One region of the Streptomyces sp. NPDC002911 genome, then DNA from elsewhere that is predicted to be linked to it. Evidence: riboswitches for the same ligand, from Rfam matches in the RefSeq annotation. Region 1 holds a riboswitch; each other region holds the start of a gene.
The links. A riboswitch is a leader RNA that binds a small molecule or an ion and turns the genes downstream of it on or off. The one in region 1 is predicted to bind cobalamin.
Positions count from the first base shown of each region.

Region 2: it holds a riboswitch for cobalamin, as region 1 does, so the genes downstream of both, ACWD04_RS01315 (ribonucleoside-diphosphate reductase subunit alpha) here and ACWD04_RS06425 (ABC transporter substrate-binding protein) in region 1, are expected to answer to the same signal.
Region 3: it holds a riboswitch for cobalamin, as region 1 does, so the genes downstream of both, ACWD04_RS29130 (cobalamin biosynthesis protein) here and ACWD04_RS06425 (ABC transporter substrate-binding protein) in region 1, are expected to answer to the same signal.
Region 4: it holds a riboswitch for cobalamin, as region 1 does, so the genes downstream of both, ACWD04_RS21460 (energy-coupling factor ABC transporter permease) here and ACWD04_RS06425 (ABC transporter substrate-binding protein) in region 1, are expected to answer to the same signal.

Region 1 is NZ_JBSFUO010000003.1:251,098-258,630, reverse strand. It holds gene ACWD04_RS06450 (ABC transporter substrate-binding protein) at 1-491, shown strand, start outside; gene ACWD04_RS06445 (type B 50S ribosomal protein L31) at 945-1,208, shown strand; gene ACWD04_RS06440 (carbohydrate kinase family protein) at 1,325-2,275, shown strand; gene ACWD04_RS06435 (acyl-CoA dehydrogenase family protein) at 2,322-4,172, shown strand; gene ACWD04_RS06430 (hypothetical protein) at 4,169-4,339, shown strand; cobalamin riboswitch at 4,415-4,601, shown strand; gene ACWD04_RS06425 (ABC transporter substrate-binding protein) at 4,659-5,705, shown strand; gene ACWD04_RS06420 (FecCD family ABC transporter permease) at 5,735-6,784, shown strand; gene ACWD04_RS06415 (ABC transporter ATP-binding protein) at 6,781-7,533, shown strand, end outside.
Region 2 is NZ_JBSFUO010000001.1:294,344-301,876, forward strand. It holds gene ACWD04_RS01290 (extracellular solute-binding protein) at 1-663, opposite strand, end outside; gene ACWD04_RS01295 (GntR family transcriptional regulator) at 947-1,717, shown strand; gene ACWD04_RS01300 (DUF3311 domain-containing protein) at 1,897-2,151, shown strand; gene mctP (monocarboxylate uptake permease MctP) at 2,148-3,782, shown strand; gene ACWD04_RS01310 (GNAT family N-acetyltransferase) at 3,955-4,455, shown strand; cobalamin riboswitch at 4,508-4,631, shown strand; gene ACWD04_RS01315 (ribonucleoside-diphosphate reductase subunit alpha) at 4,773-7,169, shown strand; gene ACWD04_RS01320 (ribonucleotide-diphosphate reductase subunit beta) at 7,169-7,533, shown strand, end outside.
Region 3 is NZ_JBSFUO010000031.1:10,647-18,179, reverse strand. It holds gene ACWD04_RS29155 (hypothetical protein) at 1-395, opposite strand, end outside; gene ACWD04_RS29150 (alpha/beta hydrolase) at 581-1,720, opposite strand; gene ACWD04_RS29145 (class II aldolase/adducin family protein) at 1,790-2,449, opposite strand; gene ACWD04_RS29140 (anion permease) at 2,694-3,956, shown strand; gene ACWD04_RS29135 (hypothetical protein) at 3,969-4,193, shown strand; cobalamin riboswitch at 4,342-4,470, shown strand; gene ACWD04_RS29130 (cobalamin biosynthesis protein) at 4,599-5,543, shown strand; gene ACWD04_RS29125 (cobyric acid synthase) at 5,540-7,126, shown strand; gene ACWD04_RS29120 (putative cobaltochelatase) at 7,123-7,533, shown strand, end outside.
Region 4 is NZ_JBSFUO010000013.1:173,396-180,928, reverse strand. It holds gene ACWD04_RS21480 (SulP family inorganic anion transporter) at 1-712, opposite strand, end outside; gene ACWD04_RS21475 (energy-coupling factor ABC transporter ATP-binding protein) at 1,715-2,560, opposite strand; gene cbiQ (cobalt ECF transporter T component CbiQ) at 2,557-3,306, opposite strand; gene ACWD04_RS21465 (energy-coupling factor ABC transporter substrate-binding protein) at 3,313-3,681, opposite strand; gene ACWD04_RS21460 (energy-coupling factor ABC transporter permease) at 3,681-4,388, opposite strand; cobalamin riboswitch at 4,419-4,602, opposite strand; gene ACWD04_RS21455 (GNAT family N-acetyltransferase) at 4,788-5,615, shown strand; partial or broken gene ACWD04_RS21450 (salicylate synthase) at 6,091-7,533, shown strand, end outside.

The DNA of each region.
Region 1 (7,533 bases):
GGGTCGCCGAGCGATTCGCCGAGCTCGCGCGCTCGCTCGGCGGCGCACCGGTCCCGGCCGCCGCGGGTGAACTGCGCACCGCCCGTGAGCGGCTCCGCGCGGCCGCCGGGGCCACTCCCGGCGGGCCCAGGGTGCTGGCCCTCTCGCCCGCGAGCCAGGAGCAGGCGTACGCCGGCCGCCCTCAGATGTGGCCCGAGCTGCGCGTCCTGGCCGAGCTGGGGGTCGACCTCGTGTCCCCGCCCGCAGGGGCCGGCGTCAACTGGGCCACCCTGGACTGGGCGGACGTGGCGGCGCTGGAACCCCGCATCGTCCTGACGGACATCCGGTCCAACGCGGTCCCGCTCGACGGGATCACCGCCCCCGCCTGGGAGGCGGTCGGCCGAGGGGCGCGGATCGTGCCGTGGAATCCGGAACCCCTGTGCAGCCCGCAGGCTCATGGGCGTTTCCTCGGGCTCGTCGCGGACGCGGTGGAAGGGGTGACGCGTGACTGAGCAGGTCTACCGAACCACCCTGCACAATCTATCGGGCAGAGTTTCGTCGCGCTCCGGCTGCCGCCATGGACAGCGACGCGACGCACCGCGCATTCGACGCGGCGCCGACCCGGCGGCACCGAAGGCGCCCACCCACCTCGGCGCCTGCGGCTGCGGGTGCTCGCCACGTACGGCTTCGCCGGGGAGGCGGAGCACCGCGGCGGACGTGAGCGCCTTTGGCCGGCCGCGCACTCCGTCACCTCGTCGGACCACGCGGCCGGGCTCGCCGGCCTGGCCGCGTGGTCCGGCCATGTGCCGGGCAGGCGCCGCCAGGTCGAGCATCTGCAGCAGACGATCGAGCAGCACGCGGCCGATCCGCTGCTCCGTACGGACGCCCCGGATCGCGCCCTCCCTCGCCGTTCGGGAGGCTGGCCCGAAGCGGGATGCGAGATCCCCGTACCTCCAGGAGCAGGCATGCAACAGGACAAGCATCCGTCGTACCGCCCCGTGGTCTTCCGTGACAGCTCCGCCGGGTATGCCTTTCTGACCCGGTCCACCGCGTCGAGCGAGCAGACCATCGACTGGGACGACGGCAACAGCTATCCGGTCATCGATGTGGAGATCTCCGCCGAGAGCCACCCGTTCTTCACCGGCAAGGCGAGGGTGGTCGACACGGAGGGCCAGGTCGCGAAATTTGAGCGGCGTTACGGGGACGAAAGCGGCAAGGAAGCCTCCTGAACCCTCCTGACCCCCGGATCCCCGCTGGTCCTGCGCACCGGGCAGAATCGTGAGCCTTGTGGCAGTAGTGCTCCGCCGGCCACCTCCGCCCGCGTTCCCCAGGAGACCCGCTCCTCATGCCCGACAGCCCCGCCCTGCTGGTCATCGGCGAATGCGTCGCCGACGTCGTCCGGCTGCCGGGCGCGCCGGACCGGGTCCATCCCGGCGGTAGCCCCGCGAACGTCGCGTACGGTCTGGCCAGGCTGGGGCTGGGCACCACCTTGATCACCCAGCTCGGCCAGGACTCCCACGGGCGGCTGATCAAGGACCACCTTGCTTCGGCCGGGGTTCGGGTCCTCACGGACGGGAGCGGTGCGCCCACCCCGGCCGCCACGGTGTGCCTCGACGAGGCCGGCCGGGCCGCGTACACCTTCGAGATCACCTGGACGCTGGGCCCGGTGGAGCAGCCCGGGGAGCCGCCCCAGCATGTCCACACCGGGTCCGTCGCCACCGCCCTGGAGCCCGGCGCGGACACCGTCCTGGACCTCGTCCGGTCACTCCGGACAGCGGCGACGGTCAGTTACGACCCCAATGTGCGGCCCGCGCTGATGGGTGACCATGCCCGTGCGGTACACCGGGCGGAGCGTTGTGCGGCGCTGAGTGACATCGTCAAGGCCAGCGACGAGGACCTGCGATGGCTGTATCCGGACGAGGCCCCGGAGGAGGCCGCCGAGCGGTGGCTGCGCTCCGGCGCGGCGGTCGTCCTGGTCACCCGGGGCGCCGGAGGGGCAGTGGCATTCCTGCCGGGCGCGACGGTGAGCATCGGCGCGCCGCCCGTACGGGTCGCGGACACGGTGGGGGCAGGCGATGCCTTCATGTCGGGCACACTGCACGCCCTGGCCTCGCACGGACTGCTCGGAGCGCGGGGCCGCGCACGGTTGCGCTCCCTGGACGACGCCGTTCTGGGCGACGTGCTGCGCCACGCGGTGGCCTCGGCCGCAGTGACCGTCGCACGGGCCGGTGCGCTGCCTCCCGACGAGGAGGAGCTGAAAGAGGCCCTGACCAGCGCGCCGGTCCCGGAGCGGTGACAGTGTCCAGGGTGTCCTCGCCCGTACCCCGGTCGTTCATTTCGTTATGACCGTGACCCTTACCGACACCGGCCCACCGTCCACCACCGAACTGCTGACCGGCGTCCTCCTCGGCCCGGATTTCCGCCGCGAGCACGGATTCTGGCAGCGGCTGATCAGCACAGAACCGTTCCGCCGCCCCGTCGGCGGTACGCCCGAAGAGCGACTGGAACTCGCCTACGACCGGTTGCGGATCCTCAACCTCTCCCTCGACAGCGGAGCACGCCTCGCTTCCGACCCACGCGCGCTGGCCGCCCTGCACGCGTGGCTGGGCCCGGTGGACCCAGCGCTGACCACCGTGGCGGGCATCCACTACAACCTCTTCCTCGGCAGTCTCCTCGATCACGAATGCTCCGGTCGCCGTGACCTGTCGGACTATCTGACGATGCGGCGCATCGGCACTTTCCTCTGCACCGAGGTGGCACACGGCAACAACGCGGCGGCCATGGAGACCACTGCGACGTACGACCGGGAGAGGGACGGATTCGTCCTGCACACCCCGAACGCGGGCGCGCAGAAGTTCATGCCCAACACCAGCCCGGCGGGCGGAGCCAAGTCCGGACTGGTGGCCGCACGCCTGGTCGCCGACGGCTCGGACCACGGGGTGCGCCTCTTCCTGGTGCCGCTCACCGACGACGAACAGGCGCTGCCGGGCGTCCGGGTGCGGCGGCTTCCGGCCCGGATGGGCAGCCCGGTGGACCACTGCCTGACCTCGTTCGACCGGCTGTTCGTTGCGCGGGACGCACTGCTGGGATCCGGCGAAGAGAGCGACTCCCCAGGAAAGTTCAGCACGGGACCGGGTGACAGGCGGCGGCGCTTCCTGACCTCGATCGGGCGGGTGACCCCCGGCCGGATCTCCATGAGCGCCTGCGCGGCGGGCTCGGCTCGCGCGACCCTGGCGGTCGCCGTGCGCTACGGCGGCCACCGGCTGATCTCCGGGACCCGCGGTAAGCCGCCGGTGCCCGTCAACGCCCATCGGTCCCACCACGGACCGCTCGCCTCGGCCATGGCCACGGTCTTCGCCATGAGCCTGCTCTACCGCAGGGCACAGGAGCGCTGGGAGGCCTGTACGGACGAGGACGTCCGGACGGACACGGGCAGACTCGTCGATGTAGCCAAGGCATGGATCACCTGGCGGGCCCGTGACGTCATCGTCGAGAGCCGTGAACGCTGCGGCGCGCAGGCCCTGCTGGAGAACAACGGCATGACCGAGCTCGTCACGGGAGTGGAGGGAGCCATTACCGCGGAGGGCGACAACATCGCCCTGTATGCCAAGGCGGCGGCCGAGATGCTCTTCGCCGCCGAGCCCCACCAGGACGACGCCCCGGGCCGAGCCCCGCACCGCGGTGACCTGGACGACCCACGTTTCCTGGGCCGGCTCCTCGCCGCGGTCCAGGACATCTGGTTCGCCCGGGCGCGGGCCCGCGCGCAGCGGGCGCCCGACTCCGACCTCCTCGAGCGGTGGAACGCCGCCTCGGGCCCCGCCCTGCGCGGGGTCGAGGCCTACGCGTGCCGGGAGGCCGCCGCGGCCTACGCCGAGGCCCGCGCGGCGTTGCCCGAGGGCGCCGCCAGGGACCGGCTGGGAGAGCTGGAGCGGCTGTTCGCCGTCGAATGGGTGGCCCGCAACAGCGGCGATCTGCTGGCCGCCGGGTTCCTGAGCGGTGATCAGGTCGAGGCCCTGGCCGAGACCGCCGAACAGCTGATCGCGGCCGTCGCCGCGCACGCCCCGCAACTGGCTGAATCCTTCGCCCTGCCCGAGGAACTGCTCGCCGACTGGCCGATCGCCGGACCGGGGTACGCGAACGCGTACGACGATCCCCACGGCCCCTGGAACACCACCAGGGCGGACGCCCGATGAGCTCCGTGGCCAAGGGGCGTACCGTGTCCGGCCGCCTCGGGGAGCGCTTGGAGATCATCGGCCTGCGCGTCGTTCTGCTGGCCTACTGGGGCACGGTGTCGGTGCTCGCCCGCCGGCGCGGGAAGCCGCAGACGCAAGGCGGCGAATCGGTTCACCCCAAGCGCTGAACCGCCCGACGGCCGGTACGAGGCGGAGCCCGACCCGTACCGGCCGACGGCTCCCGAGGCCGTCGACGCGCCGCGTGATAACTTGCAGACGCCAGTCACACTCCACGTGGAGTCAGGGAATCCGGTGCGAATCCGGAGCTGACGCGCAGCGGTGAGGGGGACGGGCGGGGCAAGTGCCACTGGGACACCCTCGGGTGCACCGGGAAGGCGCCCCGTCCGGACGAACCCGAGTCCGAAGACCTGCTGGTACCCGCTTCCGTACCGGGAGCGGAACACCGTAGCGGGCTCCGCGCATGAGCCCAGAGACGCCGAGGACTCCGTGTCGCCCATCGCCAGCACCATACGCCGAACCGCCCTCCTCATCGCGGGACTCGTCCTCCTCGCCGCCTGTGGCGGAGGCGGGAGTGCGTCCGACGGTGAGGCACAGGAAGGCCCCGCCCCCGGCTTCCCCGTGGCGCTGAAGAACTGCGGTCGTACGGTGACCGTCGACGCGGCACCGCGTCACGCCGTCTCCCTCAACCAGGGATCGACGGAGATCCTGCTCTCCCTGGGCCTCGCGGACCGGCTCGCCGGCACCGCGACCTGGACGGACCCGGTGATGAAGGGGCTGGAGAAGGACGAAGCCACCGTGCCCCGGATCGCCGAGAGCCAGCCCTCCTCCGAGAAGGTCCTCGCCGAGGAACCCGACTTCGTCAGCGCCTCGTTCGAATCCACCCTAGGCAAGGGCGGTGTGGCAACCCGCGACCAGTTCGAGGAACTGGGCGTACCGACGTACCTCGCACCCTCCGACTGCATGGGCAAGGACCACGCGGGCAGCAGCGACGGCTCCCGAGCCGAGCCTCTGACCATGGACCCGGTCTACGACGAGGTCCGCGACCTGGCCGCGGTGTTCGGCGTTCCGGAGCGGGGCGCGAAGCTCATCACCGGCCTCCAGGGCCGCATCGACAAGGCGACTGCGGACATCGACGCTTCCGATGCCACCCTGCTCTACTGGTTCGCCAACGCCGAAGCCCCCTACCTCGCGGGCTGCTGCGGTGCGCCCGGCATCATCACCGAGAAGCTCGGCGCGGAGAACGTCTTCGACGACACGCACGAGGAATGGCCCCAGATCAACTGGGAGACGGTCGCCGACCGGAATCCCGACGTGCTGGTCATCGGCGACCTGACCCGTAAGTCGCAGACGGCCGAAAGCGCCGAGAAGAAGATCGAGTTCCTGGAGTCCAACCCCGCCACGAAGAATCTGGACGCCGTCCGGCACAAGCGCTACGTCCTGCTCAGCGGCCAGGCCATGAACCCGACCATCCGGACCGTGGAGGGCGTGGAGCGCGTCGCCGCGGGGCTCCGTTCGTTCGGACTCGCGGGGTGACGAAGACCGAACGCGCTCCGGTCGTGAACGTGCAGCCACCCGCAGTCCTTCCGGCCGCAGGAACCCGGTTCCTACGCGGCGGTGTCCTTTGGAGCGCCGGGGCCGCCCTGCTGTTCCTGTCGGTCGCGGTGGCCGTGACGATCGGACCCGCCCGCATCTCCGTCCCCGACGTCTGGTTCGCGGTAGCCTCCCACCTCGGCCTCACCGATGGGCGACTGACCCCCATACGCGACGGCATCATCTGGAATCTGCGCATGCCCCGTACCCTGCTCGCCGCGGTGTGCGGGGCCGGGCTGGCGGTGTGCGGCACCGTGATGCAGTCGCTGCTGCGCAACCCGCTCGCCGACCCCTTCGTCCTCGGTGTCTCCTCCGGCGCGTCCACCGGGGCGGTCGTGGTCGTCGTCCTGGGCGTCGGCGGGGGAGCGGTGTCGATCTCGGGCGGCGCCTTCGTCGGGGCCCTGTGCTCGTTCGTCCTCGTCCTGATGCTCAGTCACCTCCTCGGCGGCTCCACCGACCGGGTTGTCCTCTCCGGGGTCGCGGTCATGCAGCTCTTCTCCGCGCTCACCTCGTTCGTCGTGATGACCGCGGCCGACGCCGAACAGACCCGGGGCGTGCTGTTCTGGCTGCTCGGCTCGCTGAGCGGGGTCGGCTGGGGCGACGTGTGGATGTGCTCCGCCGTGCTGGCCGTCACCCTGCTGATCTGCCTCGGCCATGCCCGTACCCTCGACGCCTTCGCCTTCGGGCAGGACGCCGCGGCCGCCCTCGGGGTGCACGTGGCCCGCACCCGGATCGTGCTGCTCTGCACCACCGCGCTGCTGACCGCGGCCCTCGTCAGCTCGGCGGGCGCCATCGGGTTTGTCGGTCTCGTCCTGCCGCACGCCGCCCGGGCACTGACCGGGTCCGGGCACCGGAGGCTGCTGCCGGTCACCGCGCTCACCGGAGCCGTGTTCCTCGTCTGGGTCGACACCCTGGCCAGGACCGTCCTCGACCCGCAGGAGGTCCCGGTCGGAGTCGTCACCTCCCTCATCGGGGTGCCCGCCTTCGTCCTGGTCCTCTACCGCACGAGGAGAAACGCATGACCCGGGCGGGCACTCCCGGTGACGGCCTGCGGGCCGCACGGGTCAGCAGGGAGGCCGGCGGGCGGATCGTCCTCGACGACGTGAGCATCGCGCCGCCGCCCGGCACCACGGTCGGACTCCTGGGGCCGAACGGCTCCGGCAAGACCACGCTGCTGCGGGTGATGGCGGGTGTCCTCACTCCCGGCGCGGGCGTCGTCACCCTCGATGGCCGTACCCTCGCCGAGACCGGCCGACGAGGTGTGGCCCGCCGCGTGGCCGTCGTCGACCAGCACGCGGTGACCCAGGTCGACCTGAGTGTGCTGGACGTCGTACGCCTCGGCCGCATCCCGCACCGGCGCGCCTGGTCCGCGCCCCGCCCCGAGGACGAGGGCGCTGTACGAGAGGCTCTTGCGCGCACCGGACTCGCCGACCGCGCCGGACAGTTTTGGCACACCCTGTCCGGGGGCGAGCGCCAGCGCGTCCAGATCGCCCGCGCCCTGGCCCAGCAGCCGCGCGAACTCCTGCTGGACGAGCCCACGAACCACCTGGACATCCAGCACCAGCTGGAACTCCTGTCGCTGGTCGCCGCGCTGCCCGTCACGGCCGTGGTCGCGCTGCACGACCTCAATCTGGCCGCGATGTTCTGTGACCGGGTCACGGTCATGCGGGAAGGCCGAGTGGTGGCAGGCGGAACGCCCTCGGAGGTGATCACCGAGGAACTCATCGCCGATGTCTACCGCGTACGCGCGGTGGTGACGCCGGAAGGGCCC
Region 2 (7,533 bases), on a different contig from region 1:
CTTGTCCCCGTCCTTCTTGATGAGGTCCGCGTCCTGACCGATGGTGAGACCGTCAAAGAAGTACCAGTTCTGGCCGGGCAGGTAGAGCGGCTCGGCCTTGCCCTTGGCCTTGATCTTGTCCAGGGCGGCGAAGAACTCGTCGCGGGTCTTGGGGGTGTCGGTGACGCCGGCCTCCGCGAAGACCGACTTGTTGTAGATCACCACGCGGTTGGCGAAGTACCACGGGGCGGCGTACTGCTTGCCGTCGACCACCGCGGCCTCGTTCAGGTTGGCGGCCCAGTCGCCGCCGATCTCCGACTTGAGGTCACCCAGGTCCGCGAGGCCACCGGTCTTGGCGTAGGCGGCGGTCTGGGTGTTGCCGATCTCGAAGACGTCGGGCGGGTTCTCCTCGGAGAGGGCGGTCGTCAGCTTCTGCTGGATACCGTTCCAGACCTGCACCTCGAACTTGACCTTGGCGCCGGTCTTCTTCTCGAACTCGGCGGACAGGTCCTTCTGCCACTGCTCGGGCGTGGAACCGTCCATGGCCCAGACGGTCAGGGTCTCGCCCTTGTAGCTGTCCGGGCCGGACTTCTTGCCGCTGTCGCCGCCGTCGTCGGAGCCACACGCTGCCATGCTGACCATCATGCCCGCGACGCCGATCGCCGCGATGAGCTTGCGCTTCACGCCAAACCCTCCTCAGGGTGCTGCAACCCCCCGCCCACCGCGAAGACACCGACGAGTAGTACTGCTGGGGCTGGGACCTGGTCTTTAATGGTTTAGACCAGTACCGGGAGCTTGGCCTAGACCTATAGGGGTGTCAAGGGTGTATAAGAAGTGCACTCGCGTCCGTTATCGGACCGACACCTGAGGGAGGGCGACGACCCGTGACCGGACCGTGCCACCATGTGAGCCGCGACAGACGGAGGAGCCGGTGACGGCAGCAACGCAGCAGTCGGGAAGGCGGGCCATGGGTGCCGACGGGGGCAGCGGTACGAGCGAGACCGGCGCCGGCGCGGGAGCGCGTACGGCCCGCGTCCCGAAGTACTACCGGCTCAAGCGCCATCTCCTCGACATGACGGACACCATGCCGCCCGGCACCCCGGTGCCGCCCGAGCGGACCCTGGCCGCGGAGTTCGACACCTCGCGCACCACGGTGCGCCAGGCCCTGCAGGAGCTGGTGGTCGAGGGCCGGCTGGAGCGCATCCAGGGCAAGGGCACCTTCGTCGCCAAGCCGAAGGTCTCCCAGGCCCTGCAACTCACCTCGTACACCGAGGACATGCGCGCCCAAGGCCTGGAACCCACCTCTCAACTGCTGGACATCGGCTACGTCACGGCGGACGACACGCTCGCCGGGCTGCTGGACATCACGACGGGTGGGCGGGTGCTGCGGATCGAGCGGCTGCGGCTCGCCAGCGGTGAACCGATGGCCATCGAGACCACCCACCTCTCGGCCAAGCGCTTTCCGGCGCTGCGCCGTTCGCTGGTGAAGTACACCTCGCTCTACACCGCTCTGGCCGAGGTGTACGACGTCCGGCTCGCCGAGGCCGAGGAGACCATCGAGACCTCGCTCGCCACCCCGCGCGAGGCGGGGCTGCTCGGCACGGACGTGGGCCTTCCGATGCTCATGCTGTCCCGGCATTCGATCGACGGCGACGCCGAACCGGTGGAGTGGGTGCGCTCGGTGTACCGGGGTGACCGGTACAAGTTCGTGGCCCGCCTGAAGCGTCCCACCGACTGAGACGGGTTCGGACTCCTGGTGCCTCTGATCCCCCTGTCCACGCAGGGGGATCAGTCCTTTCGGGCGACACCGGACCGTTGCAGGACCGCAATGCGGACAGGGGGTGACGGTGGCCGGAACTCTCGCTTAGATTTCCTGCGCATTGCTCCAGGTGATCAGCGAGGGGACGGAGTCGCCACATGCCAAAAGAAAACGATGCGAAACCACCGACAGTGACACCCACCAGGGGGATCATCGCGCTCTGCCTGATCGCCCCGTTCGTGGCGATGCTCTGGGTCAGCTCGTACGCGAAGGTCGAGCCGACCTTCATCGGCATCCCGTTCTTCTACTGGTACCAGATGCTCTGGGTACTGATCTCGACCGCTCTCACCATGATCGCGTACAAGCTGTGGCAGCGTGACCAGCGCGCCCGCAAGGGGGGTGCCTCCGCATGAAGGACGGCGTGAACGGCGTCGCACTCGCCGTATTCATCTTCTTCTTCGTGGCCGTCACGGTCATCGGATTCATGGCCGCGCGCTGGCGCAAGGCCGAGAACGAGGCCAGCCTCGACGAATGGGGGCTGGGCGGACGGTCGTTCGGCACCTGGGTCACCTGGTTCCTGCTCGGCGGCGACCTCTACACGGCGTACACCTTCGTCGCGGTGCCCGCGGCCGTCTACGCGGCGGGGGCGGCCGGCTTCTTCGCCGTCCCGTACACGATCCTCGTCTACCCGCTGATCTTCACCTTCCTGCCGCGCCTGTGGTCGGTCTCGCACAAGCACGGCTACGTCACCACGTCGGACTTCGTCCGTGGCCGGTTCGGCTCGAAGGGGCTCTCGCTGGCGGTCGCCCTCACCGGCATCCTCGCGACGATGCCGTACATCGCGCTCCAGCTGGTCGGCATCCAGGCCGTGCTGGACGTCATGGGCGTCGGCGGCGGCGAGACCACGCACTGGTTCATCAAAGACCTGCCGCTGCTGATCGCCTTCGCCGTACTCGCCGCGTACACCTACTCCTCGGGGCTGCGCGCGCCGGCGCTCATCGCGTTCGTCAAGGACGGACTGATCTACCTCGTCATCGTGGTGGCGATCATCTACATCCCGATAAAGCTGGGCGGGTTCGACAGCATCTTCGCCGCGGCCGGCGAGAAGTTCTCCGCCGCGAACGAGACGGCCGGCAAACCGGTGGCCGGACTCACACCCGGCGTCTCCGGCCAGTGGGGCTACGCCACGCTGGCTCTGGGCTCGGCACTGGCCCTCTTCATGTACCCGCACTCGATCACGGCGACGCTCTCCAGCCGCAGCCGTGAGGTGATCCGGCGTAACACCACGATCCTGCCGCTGTATTCGCTGATGCTGGGTCTGCTGGCCCTGCTCGGTTTCATGGCGATCGCCGCCGGGATCAAGGTGGACAACGGCCAGCTCGCGATCCCCCAGCTGTTCGAGAACATGTTCCCCGACTGGTTCGCCGGCGTGGCCTTCGCCGCGATCGGGATCGGTGCCCTGGTGCCGGCCGCGATCATGTCGATCGCCGCGGCGAACCTCTTCACGCGCAACATCTACAAGGACTTCATCAAGCCCGACGCGACCCCGGCACAGGAGACCAAGGTCTCCAAGCTGGTCTCGCTGCTGGTCAAGTTCGGCGCGCTCGCCTTCGTCCTCACGATGGACAAGACGGTCGCGATCAACTTCCAGCTGCTGGGCGGCATCTGGATCCTCCAGACGATGCCGGCCCTCGTGGGCGGCCTGTTCACCCGGTGGTTCCACCGCTGGGCCCTGATCGCGGGCTGGGCGGTCGGCATGATCTACGGCACGGTGGCCGCGTACGGCGTCGCCAGCCCGACGCAGAAGCACTTCGGCGGGTCCTCGAAGGAGATTCCGGGCATCGGCGAGATCGGCTACATCGGTCTCACCGCGTTCGTGCTGAACCTCGTCGTCGTGGTCGTACTGACCTTCGTCCTCAACGCGGTGAAGGCCCCGGCCGGTGTGGACGAGACCTCGCCGTCCGACTACACGGCGGACGCGGGCGACCCCGGAGTCAAGGTCGAGCTCCCGCCCGCCACGGTGGGCTCCCCGGGCGGTCACTGACCCCACAGCAGTCCTCACGCGCGACGTCCGTCCCGGCAGGGTCCGCCCTGCCGGGACGGCGTCGTTCCATGCGGTGCCGTTCCATGCGGTGCCGTTCCATGCGGTGCCGTTCCATGCGGCGGCGGGCCGGAAATCGGGGGCGCGCACATCTCGGCTGCGGCAGACTGCGCCCATGGACGTATCGATCGGACCGGTCCGGCCGGCTCAGTTCGAGGAGCTCGGCGAGATCACCGCGCAGGCGTATCTCGGGGACGGGCTGCTGGACTTCGGCGCCGAGGACCCCTACCTGGAGCAGCTCCGCGCGGTGGAGCGGCGGGCGGCCGAGGCCGAGGTGCTGGTCGCCGAGGACGCGGGCGGCCGCCTGCTGGGAGGCGTCACCTACGTCGCGCCCGGCAGCCCCTGGGCGGACATCGCCGGGGAGGACGAGGCCGAGTTCCGGATGCTGGCGGTCTCGCCGGAGGCACGTGGACGTGGTGCGGGCGAGGCGCTCGTACGGGCCTGTATCGACCGGGCACGAGCTGCCGGAGGGCTCCATGGGGTCGTCCTGTCGACGCAGCAGTCCATGCTGGGGGCCCACCGGATATACCGGCGCCTCGGCTTCGTACGAACCCCGGAGCGGGACTGGTGCCCTCTGCCGGACCTACCGCTCCTGACGTTCCGGCTGGAGCTCTGACCCACCACGACACAACATGTGGGGGCTGCTTCGATAGGCAGCCCCCACATGTATGCTCGACCTCGCTGTCGCCGCAGGGGAATCCGGTGTGAATCCGGAACTGTCCCGCAACGGTGTGATCGGTATGCTTTCGCGCATCCCGAAGTCCGAAGACCTGTCGACAGTGCGTCCGGCTCGACCGAACCGGACGCCGAGACGTCCGGGCCCCGCGGAGGGCCGGTGGACGCCGTGCGCCGTGCCGCCCCCTCCCCCGGGCGCCGCCGTGCCCGGCTGCCCCGCTCCCCGCAGGCCCTGAGCCGAGCGAGGGATAGCCCCCAGTGACCATCGCGCCCGCCGATCCGGTTTCAGCCGCGGAACCCGAAGGCCGCACGGCCGAAGCACCCGGGACCGCTCTGCTGCGGACCCTGACCGACCTCACCGCCGATCTGCCCGACACCGACCCAGGCCGGGTGGCCGCCGCCGCGCTGCGCGGCCGCAACGCGCGGTCGGACGAGGCCGAGCTGCGCTCGCTGGCCACCGAGGCGGCCGCGGGCCTGATCTCCGAGGACCCGGCCTACTCCCGGCTCGCCGCCCGGCTCCTCACCCGGGCCGTCGCGGACGAGGCGGCCGGTCAGGGCGCTGTCTCCTTCTCGGCATCGGTCGCTGTCGGGCATCGCGAGGGCCTGATCGCGGACCGTACGGCCGAGTTCGTCACGCTGCACGCCGCCGCGCTCGACGCGCTGGTCGACCATGCGCTCGCCGACGGCGCCGACGACCGCTTCGGCTACTTCGGGCTGCGGACGCTGCACAGCCGCTATCTGCTGCGCCACCCGCTCACCCGTGAGGTCGTGGAGACCCCGCAGCACTTCTTGCTGCGTGTCGCCGCCGGCCTCGCCGAGGACACCTCCGAGCGCGCCTTGGAGGAAGTGGCCGCGCTGTACGGCCTGATGAGCCGGCTCGACTACCTGCCCTCCTCCCCCACCCTCTTCAACTCCGGCACGCGCCACCCGCAGATGTCGTCCTGCTACCTGCTGGACTCGCCGCTGGACGAGCTGGACTCCATCTACGACCGCTACCGCCAGGTGGCCCGCCTCTCCAAGCACGCGGGCGGCATCGGTCTCTCGTACTCCCGCATCCGCGCCCGGGGTTCACTCATCCGGGGCACCAACGGGCACTCCAACGGCATCGTGCCGTTCCTCAAGACGCTCGACGCCTCGGTCGCCGCGGTCAACCAGGGCGGCCGGCGCAAGGGCGCCGCCGCCGTCTACCTGGAGACCTGGCACGCGGACATCGAGGAGTTCCTGGAGCTGCGCGACAACACCGGCGAGGACCAGCGGCGTACGCACAACCTCAATCTGGCGCACTGGATCCCGGACGAGTTCATGCGCCGCGTCGACGCGGACACCGAGTGGTCGCTGTTCTCCCCGGCGGACGCTCCCGAACTGGTGGACCTGTGGGGCGAGGAGTTCGACGCCGCCTATCGCGCCGCCGAGGCCAAGGGGCTGGCCCGCAGGACCATGCCGGCCCGTGAGCTGTACGGGCGGATGATGCGGACGCTCGCGCAGACCGGGCAGGGCTGGATGACGTTCAAGGACGCCTCCAACCGGACCGCGAACCAGACCGCCGAGCCGGGCCGCGTCGTGCACTCCTCGAACCTCTGCACCGAGATCCTGGAGGTCACCGACGACGGCGAGACGGCCGTCTGCAACCTGGGGTCGGTCAACCTCGGCGCGTTCGTCGCCGACGGCACCATCGACTGGGAGCGGCTGGACGCCACCGTCCGTACCGCGGTGACCTTCCTCGACCGGGTGGTGGACATCAATTTCTACCCGACCGAACAGGCCGGCCGGTCCAACGCCCGCTGGCGCCCGGTGGGTCTGGGTGCGATGGGCCTGCAGGACGTCTTCTTCCAGCTGCGCCTGCCGTTCGACTCCCCCGAGGCCCGCGCGCTGTCCACGAGGATCTCCGAGCGGATCATGCTCGCCGCCTACGAGGCGTCCTGCGACCTCGCCGAGAGGTCGGGCCCGCTGCCCGCCTGGTCCGAGACCCGCGCCGCCCGGGGCGTGCTGCACCCGGACCACTACGACACCGCGTTGAACTGGCCTGAGCGCTGGGACGCGCTGCGCGCCCGGATCACGAAGAGCGGGATGCGCAACTCCCTGCTCCTGGCCATCGCGCCGACGGCGACCATCGCCTCCATCGCCGGCGTGTACGAATGCATCGAACCGCAGGTCTCGAACCTCTTCAAGCGCGAGACGCTCAGCGGGGAGTTCCTCCAGGTCAACGCCTACCTGGTGGACGAGCTGAAGAAGCTCGGCGTCTGGGACGCGCGGACCCGGGAGGCGCTGCGCGAGGCGAGCGGCTCCGTGCAGGGCTTCGCCTGGATCCCTGAGGACGTACGGGCGCTGTACCGCACGGCGTGGGAGATCCCGCAGCGCGGTCTGATCGACATGGCGGCGGCCCGTACGCCGTTCCTCGACCAGAGCCAGTCGCTGAATCTGTTCCTGGAGACGCCGACGATCGGCAAACTCTCCTCGATGTACGCGTACGCCTGGAAGCGAGGGCTGAAGACGACGTACTACCTGCGTTCGCGCCCGGCCACCCGCATCGCCCGCGCGGCGTCCGGGACGGCCGCCACCGCTGCCCCGATCCCCGTACAGCAGGCTTCCGCTCCCGACGCGGACGCGATCGCCTGCTCCCTCGAAAACCCCGAGTCCTGCGAGGCCTGCCAGTAATGAGTCCCGACGAGAACAAGAACCTGCTCGACCCGGGCTTCGAACTGACCCTGCGTCCCATGCGCTACCCGGACTTCTACGAACGCTACCGGGACGCGATCAAGAACACCTGGACGGTGGAGGAGGTCGACCTCCACTCCGATGTCTCCGACCTCGCCAAGCTCTCACCCGGTGAGCAGCACATGATCGGCCGGCTGGTCGCGTTCTTCGCGACGGGCGACTCCATCGTCTCCAACAACCTGGTCCTGACGCTCTACAAGCACATCAACTCGCCCGAGGCGCGGCTGTATCTGTCACGTCAGCTGTTCGAGGAGGCCGTGCACGTCCAGTTCTACCTGACGCTGCTCGACACCTATCTTCCGGA
Region 3 (7,533 bases), on a different contig from region 1:
ACCGCGGTGGCCTCGATGCCGTCGGGTGAGGCGTGGACGAGCGACCAGGCGTCGAAGAGCGCCACCCAGCCGCGGAGCACGGCGGAGTCGTCGCGGTCCCAGGCTCGCAGGCGCCAGCCGGGGCGGGCGGTGTCGCCGTGCATCTCGATGAGGCCGGCCAGCCTGGCCCGGTCCCAGCCGGCCATCACCTGATCCGGGGACAGTCCCAGTGCGGCGGCTGCCCGTTCCAGGGCCTGGGCGGCGAGCGGGACGGAGCCCGGGCTCGTGCCGTCCGCCGCCCAGTGGGCGATGCGCACGGCGTCGGCCAGTACGGCCCTGGCCTGCCGTGCCAGTTCCGCCGGTGGCGGCGTGCCCTCGGGTGGTCGGGGGGCCGGCCTGGTGCGCCGGGTCGTCACGGCCTTACGGGCGGTCGCCTGGGGTCGTGGGCGGACAAGTCGCAGCCTGGAGTCGCGCGGGGTACGGGACGTCACGAGGAGCAGTCTTGCCTCTGACGGGCCGAAAGCCCAAACGGAAGCCGTGTCACCCGGATACGGGAGGCACCGGGACCGGGGCACCAACCGGGCGGTTCCGCCTCATCAGCTCACATCAGGGGCGTGAGGAAGCGCCGGAGCGCCTCTTCGTAGCCGGCCGGGTCGGCATTCCACATCGCGGCATGCGGAGCATGCGGCACGGAGTGCAGGGTCACCAGGTCGGGGCGGCGTGCGGCGAGTTCCCGGGACTCCTGCCACGGGGCCAGGGTGTCCCCCGGGCCGTGGACGATGAGCGTGGGCACGTGCAGGGCCGTCGGCACCGAGGTGTCCAGGAGCGGGGCGCCGTGCAGCCCGGTCTGGCCCTGGGCCGCCCGCACGGCCAGCGGCAGCAGCGCGGAGGGCACGCCCCGGGCCGAGGCGAGAGCGCGCAGGGTGGTCTTCCAGTCCAGGACCGGGGAGTCCAGGACGAGGCCGCTGATGCGATCGCGGAGGGCGGAGTCGACGGCCGCGTGCAGGGCCATCGAGGCGCCCGAGGACCAGCCGTGGAGGATGACGTTCTCGGCGCCGTAGCGCACGGCGTAGCGGATGGCCGCGTCGAGGTCGCGCCATTCGGACTCACCGAGGTGGGCGAGGCCGTCCGGGGAGCGCGGGGCGCCCTCGTCACCGCGGTAGGCCAGGTCGAGCACGGGAAGCTGCTGGGCGTGGAGGAACCCCATCACATTCATGGGGTGGTCCCTGGTGGCGCCGAGTCCGTGCGCCGTGATCACCCAGGTGTCGCGGACTCCGGGCACGAACCAGGCGGGCAGGGCGCCGAGTTCGCCGGGGACCTCGACCTCCTTGTAGGCGAGGCCGAGGGCGGTGAGCGGGTCGCCGCGGTGGAGCTCCGGGGTGAGGCGGACCCTGGCGCCGGGCTTCAGGCTGCCGAGGGTCACGCGTTCCAGCCGGCGTACGACGGTGTCCGCGGAGGCCGCGGTACTGCCGGGCGGCTGTTCGACCACCGGGCCGACCACCGCGTGGACGCCGCGGCCGGTCAGTCCGTACGTACCGGGGCGCAGCGCGGTGAAGGAGCGGGTCAGGGTGATCTGCCCGGCCGCGGTGGCGTGCACGGTGAGCCGGCGGTCGGCCGGGAAGGGGCGTGGCGAGGGCGCCCCGAGGGCGACGTCGCCGGCGTAGCGGCCGACGGCGACCGCTGCCGCGCCGATGCCGAGGATCGAGGTTGCGGCCACTGCCGCCGCTGTTGCCGGGCGCACGGCTCCAGTGTCCCGGGCTGCGGCGCGGGCTGCCAGTGGGCATCGGCCGTACGGTGCCGGGCGCCGGGCTCAGCCGGGCTGGCCGTACCCCTCCAGGGCGTCCTGCACGTCGCGCAGCTGGGCCGGGGTGAGGAGGCTCGGCCGGTGGCCCGGCACGGAGCTCGCGGTGAGCCAGAGCCTGCACATCCATTCGAGCTGGGCGGTGCGGTCGTAGGCCTCGTCGAGGGTGGCCCCGTAGGTGACGGTGCCGTGGTTCCGCAGCAGGCAGGCCGTGCGGTCGCGCAGGGCTGCCAGCATGTTGTCGGCGAGCTCCCGCGTCCCGTAGCGCGCGTAGGCGGCGGTGCGGACGGGGCCGCCGAGCATGGCGGCGGCGTAGTGCACGAGCGGCACCTCGGCCACGAGGGTGGAGACAGCCGTGGCGTGCACGGCGTGGGTGTGGACGACGGCTGCGGCGTCGGTGTCGCGGTAGACGGCCAGGTGGAGCGGGAGCTCACTGGTCGGCACCAGGTCACCCAGGACCTGACGCCCTTCGAGATCGACGCCGACCGCGTCACCGGGGCCGAGCCGGTCGTAGGGCACCCCGCTGGGGGTGACCAGCACGGTGCCGCCGACCCGGGCCGACACGTTGCCCGAGGTGCCGACGACCAGGCCGTCCGCCGCCGTCCGCCGGGCCGTCTCGACGACCCCGCCCCATGTCCGCTCGATCGCGTCCGTGCGCACGTCACTCATGCGGGGGATTCTAGGGTCACGTGATCGATGTCTCCTCAAGGGGAGATATCGGGCATGAGGAGGGCGGCGGCCAGGGGCGGGACCGGTTCCCGCACCGGCGCGGGGCGTACGGCCGCCCGGTCGCACACAAGCGGAATCGACGTACGCGCTTGGGGTCACCATGCCGCCCTGCCCAGTTCACCTTCCGTTCACCCTGGTTGACTACGTTCCACGTGCCAATGACGTCGAACGATTGCCTGGGTAAATGGAACACATCACGCTGCTGCTCGCGATCGTGATCGTGACAGCTCTCGTGTTCGATTTCACGAACGGTTTCCACGACACCGCCAACGCGATGGCCACCACCATCTCGACCGGCGCGCTCAAGCCCAAGACAGCGGTGGCCATGTCCGCCGTTCTCAACCTCGTCGGCGCCTTCCTGTCGGTGGAGGTCGCCAAGACGATCTCCGGCGGGATCATCAATGAGAACGGCCTCAGAACCGAGGTCATCTTCGCGGCGCTCGTCGGCGCCATCCTGTGGAATCTGCTGACCTGGCTGGTCGGCCTGCCCTCAAGTTCCTCCCACGCACTCTTCGGCGGCCTCATCGGCGCCGCGGTGATGTCGGCCGGCTGGTCCTCGATCAACGGCGGCACCGTCGTCACGAAGGTCCTGCTGCCCGCGATCGCCGCGCCTGTCGTCGCCGGTCTCGCCGCACTGCTGGCCACGAAGCTGACGTACCGCCTGAACCGGAAGATCACGGACCCGGCCCAGCTGAAGTCGACCGCCAAGGGGTACCGCGCCGGTCAGATCGCCTCGGCCGGTCTCGTCTCGCTCGCCCACGGCACCAACGACGCGCAGAAGACCATGGGCATCATCACCCTGGCCCTGGTCACCGGCGGCGTCCTCTCCCCCGGCTCCAACCCGCCGGTCTGGGTCATCGCCTCCGCGGGTATCGCCATCGCGCTGGGCACCTACCTCGGTGGCTGGCGCATCATCCGCACCATGGGCAGCGGCCTCACGGACCTGCGTCCGCCGCAGGGCTTCGCGGCCCAGACGAGCGCGGCCACGGTCATCCTGGCCTCCTCGCACCTCGGCTTCTCGCTCTCCACCACGCAGTCCTGCTCCGGCGCCGTCATGGGCGCCGGCCTCGGACGCAAGGGCGGCACGGTCCGCTGGTCCACCGCCACCCGGATGTTCGTCGCGTGGGGCCTGACCCTGCCGGCCGCCGGTCTGATCGGTGCGGGCTCCGAGTTCCTGACCAAGCAGGGCCCCTGGGGCGTCGCGGTGGTCGCAGTGATCCTCGTCGCGGGCTCCGCCGCCATCTGGCTGCTGTCGCGCCGCAAGCCGGTCGACCACACCAACGTCAACGCGACCGAGGACGAGCCCGCGGGCGTCGTCACGGACGCCATCGCGGCCGTCAGCCCGCCGCCCGTCGGTGGGGCCTCCACCGAGCTCAAGACCACCATCCACGCTCCGGCCCCCACGGCCGAGACCCCGGCCGATCCGGCCCGGCCGGCCACGGTGTAAGGACAGATCCGCATGAACATCGACTGGGCAGCTCTCGCCTCCGTCTTCGGCGTCAGCCTCGTGGTCACCGTCGCACTGGTCGGCCTCTTCACTCTCGGCATCATCGGCCTCGCCAAGCAGACTCCGACGGCTCAGGGCGGCGGCGGGGCCGGCGTCCTGACACGCACCGGCGCGTACGCCTGCTTCGGGCTGTGCCTGGCGGCGGTCGCGTACGGGATCTATCTGATCGTCGCCTGACCTCCGCGCGGGCGCGCACCGGCCGGACACACCACGTGTGTGTCCGGCCGGTGTGCGTCTGAGCACATTGAAGCCTCGCAGGTCAGCGGCAGGTTGACGGGCGTTCGCGGCGCATGGTGGACTGCCGGAGCCGTTTACGGCGACAGGAGAGGAAGCCGGTGCGAATCCGGCGCGGTCCCGCCACTGTCACCGGGGAGCAGCCTCCACACGGAAGTCACGGTCCGCCACCGCGGGCTGGAAGGCCGGAGGAACTGCGGATCCGGGAGCCAGGAGACTCTCGTCGCCGGTCACGTCGAACCAGGGCGCGGACCCTGAGTGAGGACATACGCCATGTCTGGCTGCCCTGCGTCGGTCGCCGCACCACCCGCTGTGAAGGCCCTTCGAGGCGCGACGGCCGGCTGAGCGGTGCGAGCCGACCGCATCTTCGCGTACGGCGCCGCCGCCGGTCTGATCGGTGACCTGCTGCTCGGTGATCCCCGGCGGGGCCACCCCGTCGCCGCCTTCGGGCGTGCAGCGGCGGGTGCCGAGAGCCGGCTGTGGCGCGATCACCGCGGCTGGGGCGCCCTGCACACGCTCGTCTGTGCCGGGGGCGCCACGGGAGCGGCCGCGCTGGCCGCCCGTGCCGTGCGGAACCGTCCCGCCGCCGCCGTGGCGCTGACCGCCGCCGCCACCTGGGCCGTCGTCGGGGGCACTTCGCTGGGCCGCGAGGCGCGCGCCATCGGCGGGGCGCTGGCCGTGGGGGACATCGAGCCGGCCCGGGAGCGGCTGCCGCATCTGTGCGGCCGTGATCCGCAGTCGCTGGACGAACAGCAGATCGCCCGCGCGGTGGTGGAGTCCGTCGCCGAGAACACCTCGGACGCCGTCGTGGGAGCCCTGGTGTGGGGCGCGCTCGGCGGGGTGCCCGGGCTGGTGGCCTTCCGGGCCGTCAACACGCTCGACGCCATGGTCGGCCACACATCGCCCCGCTACCGGCGCTACGGCTGGGCGTCGGCCCGGCTCGACGACGTCGCCGGCTGGCCCGGGGCCCGGCTGACCGCCGTGCTCGCCGTGGCCGCCGGGGGCCGCCCGCGCGAGGCGGTCCGGGCCTGGCGGGCCGACGCGGGCCGGCATCCCAGTCCCAACGCGGGCCCGGTGGAGGCCGCGTTCGCGGGTGCGCTCGGCGTACGGCTGGGCGGCACCCTCGCTTACGGCGGGCGGGTCGAGCACCGGCCGGTGCTCAACGGCGAGGCCGGGCGGGACGTGCGGGTCACGGACATCGAATGCGCGGTGCGGCTGTCGCGCCGGGTGAGTGTGCTGGCCCTCGCCGTGTGTGCGGCGGGGCGGCTGGCCATGGGACGGAGAGTCACATGAGCGGCGGGCTGCTGGTCGCGGGTACCACTTCGGACGCGGGCAAGAGCGTCGTCACGGCCGGGATCTGCCGGTGGCTGGTGCGTCAGGGAGTCAAGGTCGCACCGTTCAAGGCGCAGAACATGTCGCTGAACTCGTTCGTCACCCGGGAGAACGCGGAGATCGGCCGGGCCCAGGCGATGCAGGCGCAGGCCGCCCGGGTGGAGCCGTCGGCTCTGATGAACCCGGTGCTGCTCAAACCCGGCGGCGACCGGTCGAGCCAGGTCGTCCTGATGGGGAAGCCGGTCGGCGAGATGAGTGCGCGCGGCTACCACGGGGGGCGCCAGGAGGCGCTGCTGGGGACGGTCGTGGACTGTCTGGAGCAGTTGCGGGGCACGTATGACGCCGTGATCTGCGAGGGGGCGGGCAGTCCGGCCGAGATCAATCTGCGGCGTACGGACATCGTGAACATGGGCATCGCCCGGGCCGCGCGCTTTCCCGTGCTGGTGGTCGGCGACATCGACCGGGGCGGTGTGTTCGCCTCGTTCTTCGGTACGACGGCGCTGCTGAGCCCTGAGGACCAGTCGCTGATCGCCGGGTACCTCGTCAACAAGTTCCGCGGTGACGTGTCGCTGCTGGAGCCCGGTCTCGACATGCTCCTCGGGCTCACGGGCCGGCGGACGTACGGGGTGCTGCCGTACGCCCATGGGCTGGGTATCGACGAGGAGGACGGGCTGCGGGTATCGATGCGCGGCACCGTACGGGAGTCGGTCGTGGCGCCGCCGCACGGCGAGGACGTGCTGCGGGTCGCGGTGTGCGCCGTACCGCTGATGTCGAACTTCACCGATGTGGACGCTCTGGCGGCCGAGCCGGGGGTGGTGGTCCGGTTCACGGACCGGGCGGAGGAGATCGCCGACGCGGACCTCGTGATCGTGCCCGGGACGCGGGGCACCGTGAAGGCGCTGGCGTGGCTGCGCGAACGGGGGCTGGCCGACGCGCTGCGGCGGCGGGCCGCCGAGGGGCGGCCGGTGCTGGGGATCTGCGGCGGGTTCCAGGTGCTGGGCGAGCGCATCGAGGACGACGTCGAGTCGCGGGCCGGTCTGGTCGAAGGGCTCGGACTGCTGCCCGTGCGAATCCGCTTCGGCCTGGAGAAGGTCCTGGGGCGGCCCGTCGGGTCAGCGCTCGGGGAGCCGGTGGAGGGGTACGAGATCCATCACGGGGTCGCCGAGGTGACTGGCGGCGAACCGTTCCTGGACGGGTGCCGGGTGGGCTCGGTCTGGGGGACGCACTGGCACGGGTCGCTGGAGAGCGACGCGTTCCGGCGGGCGTTCCTCGGCGAGGTCGCGCGGGCCGCGGGACGGCGGTTCGTTCCTGCGCCGGACATGAGCTTCGGGGCGCTACGGGAGGAACAACTGGACCGGCTGGGGGACCTGATCGAGGAACACGCCGATACGGACGCCTTGTGGCGGCTGATCGAGACCGGCGCGCCGGAGGGGTTGCCGTTCATCGCCCCGGGTGCGCCGCCGGTGCCCGTACCGGATCCCGCTCCAGGAATGCCGGGCGCACCCGGCCATGCAGGTGTGGTCGCTACAGAGGAGGCTCAGTGAATACGCCCTATCCCTTCACCGCCATCGTCGGGCAGGACGATCTGCGGCTCGGCCTCCTGCTCAACGCGGTCAGTCCCGCCGTCGGCGGGGTCCTGGTCCGGGGTGAGAAGGGCACCGCCAAATCCACCGCCGTGCGGGCGCTCGCCGCGCTCATGCCCGAGGTCGCGGTCGTGGCGGGCTGCCGCTTCTCGTGCGATCCGGGCGCGCCCGATCCGGCGTGTCCCGACGGCCCCCATGAGACGGGAACGGGCGTGTCTCGTCCGGCGCGGACCGTGGAGCTTCCGGTCGGCGCGTCGGAGGACCGGCTGGTCGGCGCGCTCGACATCGAACGGGCCCTCTCGGAGGGGGTGAAGGCCTTCGAGCCGGGGCTCCTCGCCGACGCCCATCGCGGGATTCTGTACGTCGAC
Region 4 (7,533 bases), on a different contig from region 1:
TCGCGAGCCCGCCGAACTCGGACAGGGCGGGGATCTGGACGGCGTCGAGCAGCCCCTGGACCTGGACCGTCTCGACCGGCAGGCCGAACGCCAGCGTGACGAGTGTGGCCAGTACGACCGCGGCGAGTGCGCCCGGCACGGCCCGGACCCGCTTCGGCATCTTGTTCCACCCCACCATCAGGGCGATGGTCGCGGCGCCGACCGCGAGTGAAGCGAGAGCCGCGGGACTGGACATGACGTCGGCCAGCAGCCCCGGGATGCCGGCCATCTTGCCGGTACCGGAGAGCGGTGCCTCGACGCCTGCGGCCGCGTAGAGCTGACCCGCGATGAGGACCAGGCCGATGCCTGCGAGCATGCCCTCGACGACCGAGACCGAGATGGCCCGGAACCAGCGGCCGAGCCGCAACGCGCCCATGGCGAGCTGCAGCAGCCCGGAGATGAGCACGATCACCCCGAGCACGGGGAGTCCGAAGGTCTGGACGGCCTCGAAGACGAGCACGGTGAGACCGGCGGCAGGCCCTGACACCTGGAGGCTGCTGCCCCGCATGAAGCCGGTGACGAGACCGCCCACGATGCCGGTGATCAGGCCCAGTTCGGCCGGGACCCCGGACGCGACGGCGACGCCCACGCACAGCGGCAGGGCGACCAGGAAGACAACGAGTGACGCGGCGAAATCCTGCCGCAGGTGGGGGAATTTGCTGACACGGTCCATGGCGGTCCTCATCCCGTGCGGAAGGGGGCCGAACGCACGTCGCCGGGCGGGGGTGCCCAGACGGCGCTGTCGCTGATCCTTGGGACCTGTTCCGTGGGGTGGTCGGCGAAAGATTGCATAGCAGCGGTTCCTCCTGGCGCGCCGGAGGACGGCGCGTCGGCATGCGTACGAGAACTGGGTGCGCGGCGGGCAGCTCGGCATGACCCCATGACGACGAGTCCCGCAGGACCGTGGACAAGGGGCAGGTCTCCGAGCGCCTGGGCTCAGCTCAGCAGCGGAACACCTGAAGTACGGGGGAGGAGTGCGCGGTCGAGGATCTGGAGGCGTGATGGGCGTTGCCCATCGCCGCGACGGCGGCCGGAGCGAGCGCGCCGCCGACGTCGCTCGTCACCGCGGAGCGCGAAGGGAGTTCGGGAGCGGGAACGGTCGCGGAGCGATGCCGGTCACGATGGCGCAGAAGGCCGTTCGGCTCGCCCCCGCGATCGGATGTGCCACAGGCCCCGTACTCCCCGTACCCCCCGTGCGCGGCTCCCACGCTCGCATTCGCCGGAGTGTCCCCCCGCATTTCCGAAGCGTACGCGTGCACATCTGTTGACGGCGTGCCGGAGGACGGGGCCAATAGGAGGCCCATCAGGAACGCGAGCACGCACCGGACCGCCGCTGCTCGCACCCTTCACCTCCTGCTGTGCTTTCGCTCCTCCTTCGCGACGCTAACAGGCCGGAGGGATTATGGAGTTAACCCTTTGTGAAGAGTCCGAAAGTAGATGCCCATCGAGCCGAATTATGTGGCGGAGCCCTGTGGCCTGGGATGTGCCTCACTATCGGTTCTCAGTATTTGAGATCAACTGTGCCTGTGTGGCTCATGCATATGTCGGTCGAGCGATTTCGGTCCTATTCGTACGTTCGTTCGCATCGTGAGTGGCTGTTAACTCGCGAGAAAGGCAGTCGGCGTTTATCGAAGGCCCTATGCGGTGCGTTTACGCCGAACAGGCACGAGTGGAGTCAGTCGTCGGTCGGCGTGGCGAAGCCCGCCGCGAGCTGTTCCGGGGTACGGGGGCCGGGAGTCGCGCCGTCCAGCAGACCGTGCGCACGCAGCATCCGGGTGGCCGCTATGCCCCACGGCAGCCGCAGCCCGGCATCCCGCAGGAGATCCGTACGGGCCAGCATCGTGGGCGCGGATCCGGCGCGGACACCCGCAGGGGTGAGGAGCGCGGCGTCGTCGGCCCAGCGCAGGGCGAGATCGACGTCATGGGTGGCCATCATGACGGTGGTGCCACTGTCGCGCAGGGAGCCGAGCGTGGCGAGCAGCCGTTCCTGACCGTCCGGATCGAGCCCGGCGGTCGGCTCGTCGAGGATCAGCACACGGGGCCTCATCGCGATCGCACCCGCGATGGCCGTCCGTTTGCGCTGCCCGTAGGAGAGAAGGTGGGTGGGCCGGTCCGCCAGGGCCGTGATGTCGAGGGCGGTGAGCGCCTCGTCCACCCGGGCCCGCACCTCGGTGTCGGGCAGACCGAGGTTCAGTGGTCCGAACGACACGTCCTGGGAGACGGACGCGGCGAACAGCTGGTCGTCGGGGTCCTGCACCACCAGTTGGACGGTGGTACGCAGCAGGGTCAGCCCTCTTCGGTCGTACGTGACCGGACGGCCCTCGACCGTCAACTGCCCGTCGCGCGGACGCAGTCCGCCACTGAGAAGCCGCATCAGCGTGGTCTTCCCACTGCCGTTCCGGCCGAGCAGGGCGAGCGCACGCCCTTCGTGCGCCTCGAAGTCGAGGCCGCTCAGCACGGCAGGGCCGTCCTCATAGGTGAAGGACGCGCCCCGCAGGGCGAGCAGTACGGACTCGCTCAAGACAGGGTCCTTTCCAGGGCGAAGGTCAGGGCGGTGAGGGCCCCGAGCAGTGTGACGCTCACGGCCACGAACCGGACGGAGACGGGGGTCGCAGGCACCAGGACGCGCAGGGTCCCGTCGTAGCCGCGCCCGGCCAGCCCCGCCTGGAGCCGCGCCGCGCGGTCGAAGGCCCTGATGAACGCGGTGGCTCCGAGCCCTGCCAGGGACCGCCAGGCGGCCGCCCGAGAGGTATGTCCGAGCCTGGCCGCCTGGGCCTCCCTGATGCGGCGCACCGAGTCGAGGAGCAGAAAGCTCATGCGGTACGTCACCAGCGCGACGTCCACCACCGGTGCGGGCACCCCCGCCCTGACCAGGCGAGGCAGCAGGTCGGACATCGGGGTGGTGAAGGCGAAAAGCAGGACGCCCAGCGAGGCGGCCGAGGTACGCAGCAACAGCTCCCCGGCGCGGACCGGCCCCTCGTCGGCCAGGGTGACCGGCCCGCCCGGCCCGCCGATCTGGATGAGGAGTGTGGCCGCCCCGGTGACACAGAAACCCAGGGGCACCCGGTACGCCCGCCACAGATGGCGGACGGTCACTCCCGCCGGCCCCAGCAGCACGGCGAGGGAGGCGACGAGGACCAGGGCCGCGCCGGGCCAGGGCGGCAACGAGATCGCCAGAATGGTGAGCCCCAGGCCGAGCACGGCTTTGTCCGCGGGATGGCGGCGGCGCCAGCGACTGCTGTGCGCCGCCGCGTCGATCGGCAGCACGTGTGCTCAGTTCCCCCGGGTCGCGGGGTCCCCGGCATTGTCTGCGGCGCCACCGCCGTCCCGCTGCGCCGTCGCCCCCAGCTCGCCCTGACGGCGCCCGCGCCGCAGTCCGAAGTAGTAGGCGAGGACGCCCGCGCCGAGTGCGGCCTGCAGGGCGAAGAGTGCCGACTCGATCTCGCCGGACGGCGGTTCGTACAAGGGGGCGAACCAGGGTTCGTAGTCGGGATCGATCTCGGTGATCGCCGTCTCGGCCTGGGCGTCGGAGCCCGCGAACGGCTCTTCCTCGCCGTCACCCAGGCCGAGAGCCAAAGGCAGAACGGCCAGGGCGGCCACGACGAGCAGCAGAAGGGCGTTGATCTTCGTGTCCCTGTTCATCACGCCACCGCCTCGGTCTCGGCTGTCCCGGTCCGGGTCTGCCTGCCGGTGAGGAACACGCCGAGCCGGGTCAGATCCCTCTTGCTGGACTGGACGAGGAGTCGCATCACCAGCACGGTCAGAAGTCCTTCGCTCACCGCGAGAGGGATCTGCGTGACGGCGAAGATGGAGCCGAACTTGGTGAGCGCACCAAGAAATCCGGTGCTCGGGTCAGGGAAGGCGAGCGCCAGCTGCATGCTGGTGACGCAGTAGGTGGAAAGGTCGGCGACGAATGCGCCGGAGAACACCGCAACCATCAGCGGCACGCCGTACCTGCGCAGCAGCTTGTAGACGGCGTATCCCGCCCAGGGCCCGACGATCGCCATCGAGAAGACGTTGGCGCCGAGCGTGGTCAGGCCGCCGTGGGCGAGCAGCAGCGCCTGGAACAGCAGGGTGATGGTGCCCAGGACCGCCATGATCGGCGGACGGAACAGAATGGCCCCCAGCCCCGTGCCTGTGGGATGCGAACAACTCCCCGTCACGGAGGGAATTTTCAAAGCGGAAAGAACGAACGTGAAGGCCCCGGAAGCCCCCAGAAGCAGCGTGCTCTCAGGGTTCTCCCTGACTTCACGTGTAAGGGACCGGACTCCGTGGACGACGAACGGCGCGGACGCGACACCCCAGACGATCGCGTGCGCCGGAGGCAGAAAACCCTCGGCTATGTGCATGACTCAGCAGACCCTCTCCAGCACCTCGTGGATGGTTGAAGTGCCTTGGCCGGTCTCCTGGCTTACGGGTACCACCGCCCGAACTCCGCCTTCCCGGGTCACAAGGACCCAGTGGCTGCCCGCAGGGGCCGGAGCCGGACTTCCCGATCACAGTGGCGAGGGCCGCACCGGCATCGCACCGGATTTCCCGTTCACCAAGGCGAGGCGACAGTAGTGCCAGGCGGGGGCGAAGACAAGCGGGGGCCGTCCCGGAGGCGTGCCCAGGCCATGGCGGTCCGCTCGCGGACATGTTGCCGGCCGTCACCTCCGGCTCCGTCAGGACGCGTGGCGGCCCCGCGCCAGGACACTGATCCGAGTGAAAGTCACGTGCAATGCCTTACCCCTGATGAGGAGAACCACTTGACGCATCGAGTGGACGGTGCCGTCGGCGCCGTCGAACGTTCCGGGCCGGAATCCAACGCGTACGCCTACCTCAGGTACCTCGCGTCCTCCCCACTCGTCCGGCTGGACCTCGAACCGGACTGCGCACTGCTGAGTGCGCCGACCCGGGCGCGCCCCTACAACACCGTGTTCGCAGCCACTTTCGCGCCGGACGGCCTGGAACGCCGACTTAGGGAGGTCGCGCGGATCCATGCCTCCAAGGGCCTCGATGCGGTGTGGTGGCTCGGGCCCGCGGCCACACCGGCCGGCCTGGCCCGGTCGCTGGCGCACGCGGGCTTCCGGACGATGCCGTCGATCCAGCTCATGTCAGCACCGCTGACCGCGAGGATTCCCGCCCCGGAGGGGGCGGGCTCGCACTCCGGGGCCCGTGTCGTGCGCGTGCGCTGCGAGTCGGAACTGGCCGACTTCGTCTCCGTGCACCGGGCGGCCTACGAAATGTCCGAGGCCGAGGCGGACTTCACGCGGTGCGTATGGGAGTCGTTACCGCTCACCGAAGAGGCGCCTCTCCGGCACTTCCTCGTCAAGCGTGGCGCCGAGGTGCTCTCCGCCGCCTCGGTGTTCTCGTACGGAGGCGTCGGCGGCCTCTACAACGTCGCCACCATTGCGTCCGCACGGCGCAGGGGGCACGGACTGGCCGTGAGCCGGGCGGCGCTGGCGGACTCCCGCGCCCGCGGGCTGCGGACGATGACCCTGGGCGCGGAGCCGGGCGCTGTGGAGATGTACCGGCGGCTGGGGTTCGTCGTCACGGGCGAGCTGGCGAGGGCCGCCGTGGCTCCGGCGCCATGAGCGGGAAGAGATGATCCGAAAGTTGAATATGAATATCGTGATCAATTGCTGTGGAGGTGGTGACGGCACCGACGTCACTCGATGACGCAGGGGAAGGAGTCCGCGTGAGCGCGACGAGCGGACCGGCCGGACCGGAGCGGGTCAGTGCAGAGCGGCACCTCTGCGTGGGGGCGGGGCAATGCGTGCTCGCCGCACCGGCTGTCTTCGGCCAGGCCGTCGACGACGGTCTGGGCCTCGCGTACTGGACGGCACGCCGCCAGCTGCCGAACTGCCCGCCGTACGCGATGCCGTGTGGGCGTGTCCGTCGGGTGCCGTCGCCCTGCGCCGGGACGCGGTGCACTGATCCGCACGGTCTCCGGCTCGAAGCGCCTCCGCGAAGATCCGGGTGCCGGTGCCCCGCACCGGCCTGCGGGCGGCCACCGCCCGTTCCCCGTCCCTCTCATCTCTGATCAGTACCTCGTCAAGGAGAAGCACCTCCAGACAGTTCGACCGCCGTGCTTTCCTGCGCCGCAGCGCCACGGGAGCCGTGGCCCTGGCCGTGGGGCCCGGCTTGCTGGCGGCGTGCTCGACCGATGACCCCTCCACCTCCGGGAAGGGGCGCGCCGGCTCCTCACCGCGCACGGGTGGCACGCTCCGTGCGGCCTTCGTCGGGGGCGGCGCCTCCGAGACGCTCGACTTCTTCAACGGCCCCTCGGCGTTGGATCTGGTCCGCGCCCGCGCCTGGCACGGCACCCTCGGAAACCTCGATCCCTCCGCCCCGGACGGCGTGCGCTACGGCGTGCTCAGGGGGATCGACATATCCGAGGACCTGTCCACGTACACCCTGCACGTCCGGCCTGGCGTCCGCTTCACCGACGGATCGACGCTGACCTCCGCGGACATCCTGCATTCGCTGTCCGCCCTCGCGGGCAGGAACATGCTGCCCGTGTACAAGCTGGCCGCCGTGAACTTCGACCTTTCGGCCGCAAGGGCGGACGGTGACCTCAAGGTCGTCCTGCCCACACTCCGGCCCGTAAGGGACGGCCGCATGATCCTGTGTCAGGGGAACTTCCTGATCGTCAAGGACGGGACGCGGCGCTTCGCCGAGGGGATGCCCAGCTGTGGGCCCTTCCGCCTCGGCGAGTTCACGCCCGGCCACCGCCCACCTGCTGCGGACCTTCATCAGCTCGCGGCCTTAGGCCGGACCGCCGAAGGCTACGGAGCGCTTGACGACGCCCTGGTCGCGGAAGCGCGTGCGGACCGCCGTCTCATCGTCCGGGGCCTGCCCGGCCTGGTCTCCTTCGCCTTCGCCGCCCGGCTGGTTTTCGCCCTGTTGCTGGCAGCGCGCGTGTCCTGGCAACTGGACGGCTCGCTGACGGTCCCCACCCTGCTAGCGCTCCTGGTCCTGACGGCCCGTCTGGGCGACAGCCTTTCGGGGGCGGCCGACGTCGGCGCAGGGGCGTATCGCCCGTGACAGCCTGGAGCGACTCGCCGCGGTTCTCGACGAGCAGTCATTCCCGCAGCCCGCCGAGCCCCAGGTACCCCAAGGGGCCGAAGTCCGTTTCGAAGGAGTCGAGTTCCGTTCCGCCGAGCAGGAGAAGGCCCAGCAGGAGGGGCGCGCCACCCGCTCACGTACTCAGCGACGTGAGCTTCCGGCTGCCCGCAGGCAGCATGACGGCTCTGGTCGGGCCGTCAGGGGCGGGCAAGACCACCGTCGCCAGGCTGCTCGCCCGCTTCTGGGACACCACCGGCGGCACCGTCCGGGTCGGGGGCGTCGATGTACGGGATATCGCACCCGAGGAACTCGCCGCTCACGTCTCCCTGGTGTTCCAGGACGTCTATCTTCGAGGGCACGACAGAGGACAACGTCAGGATCGGAGCCCCGGACGCCGGTCACGAGCTGCTGGCCAGGGCCTCGGCATTCTCCGGGGCTCGACCG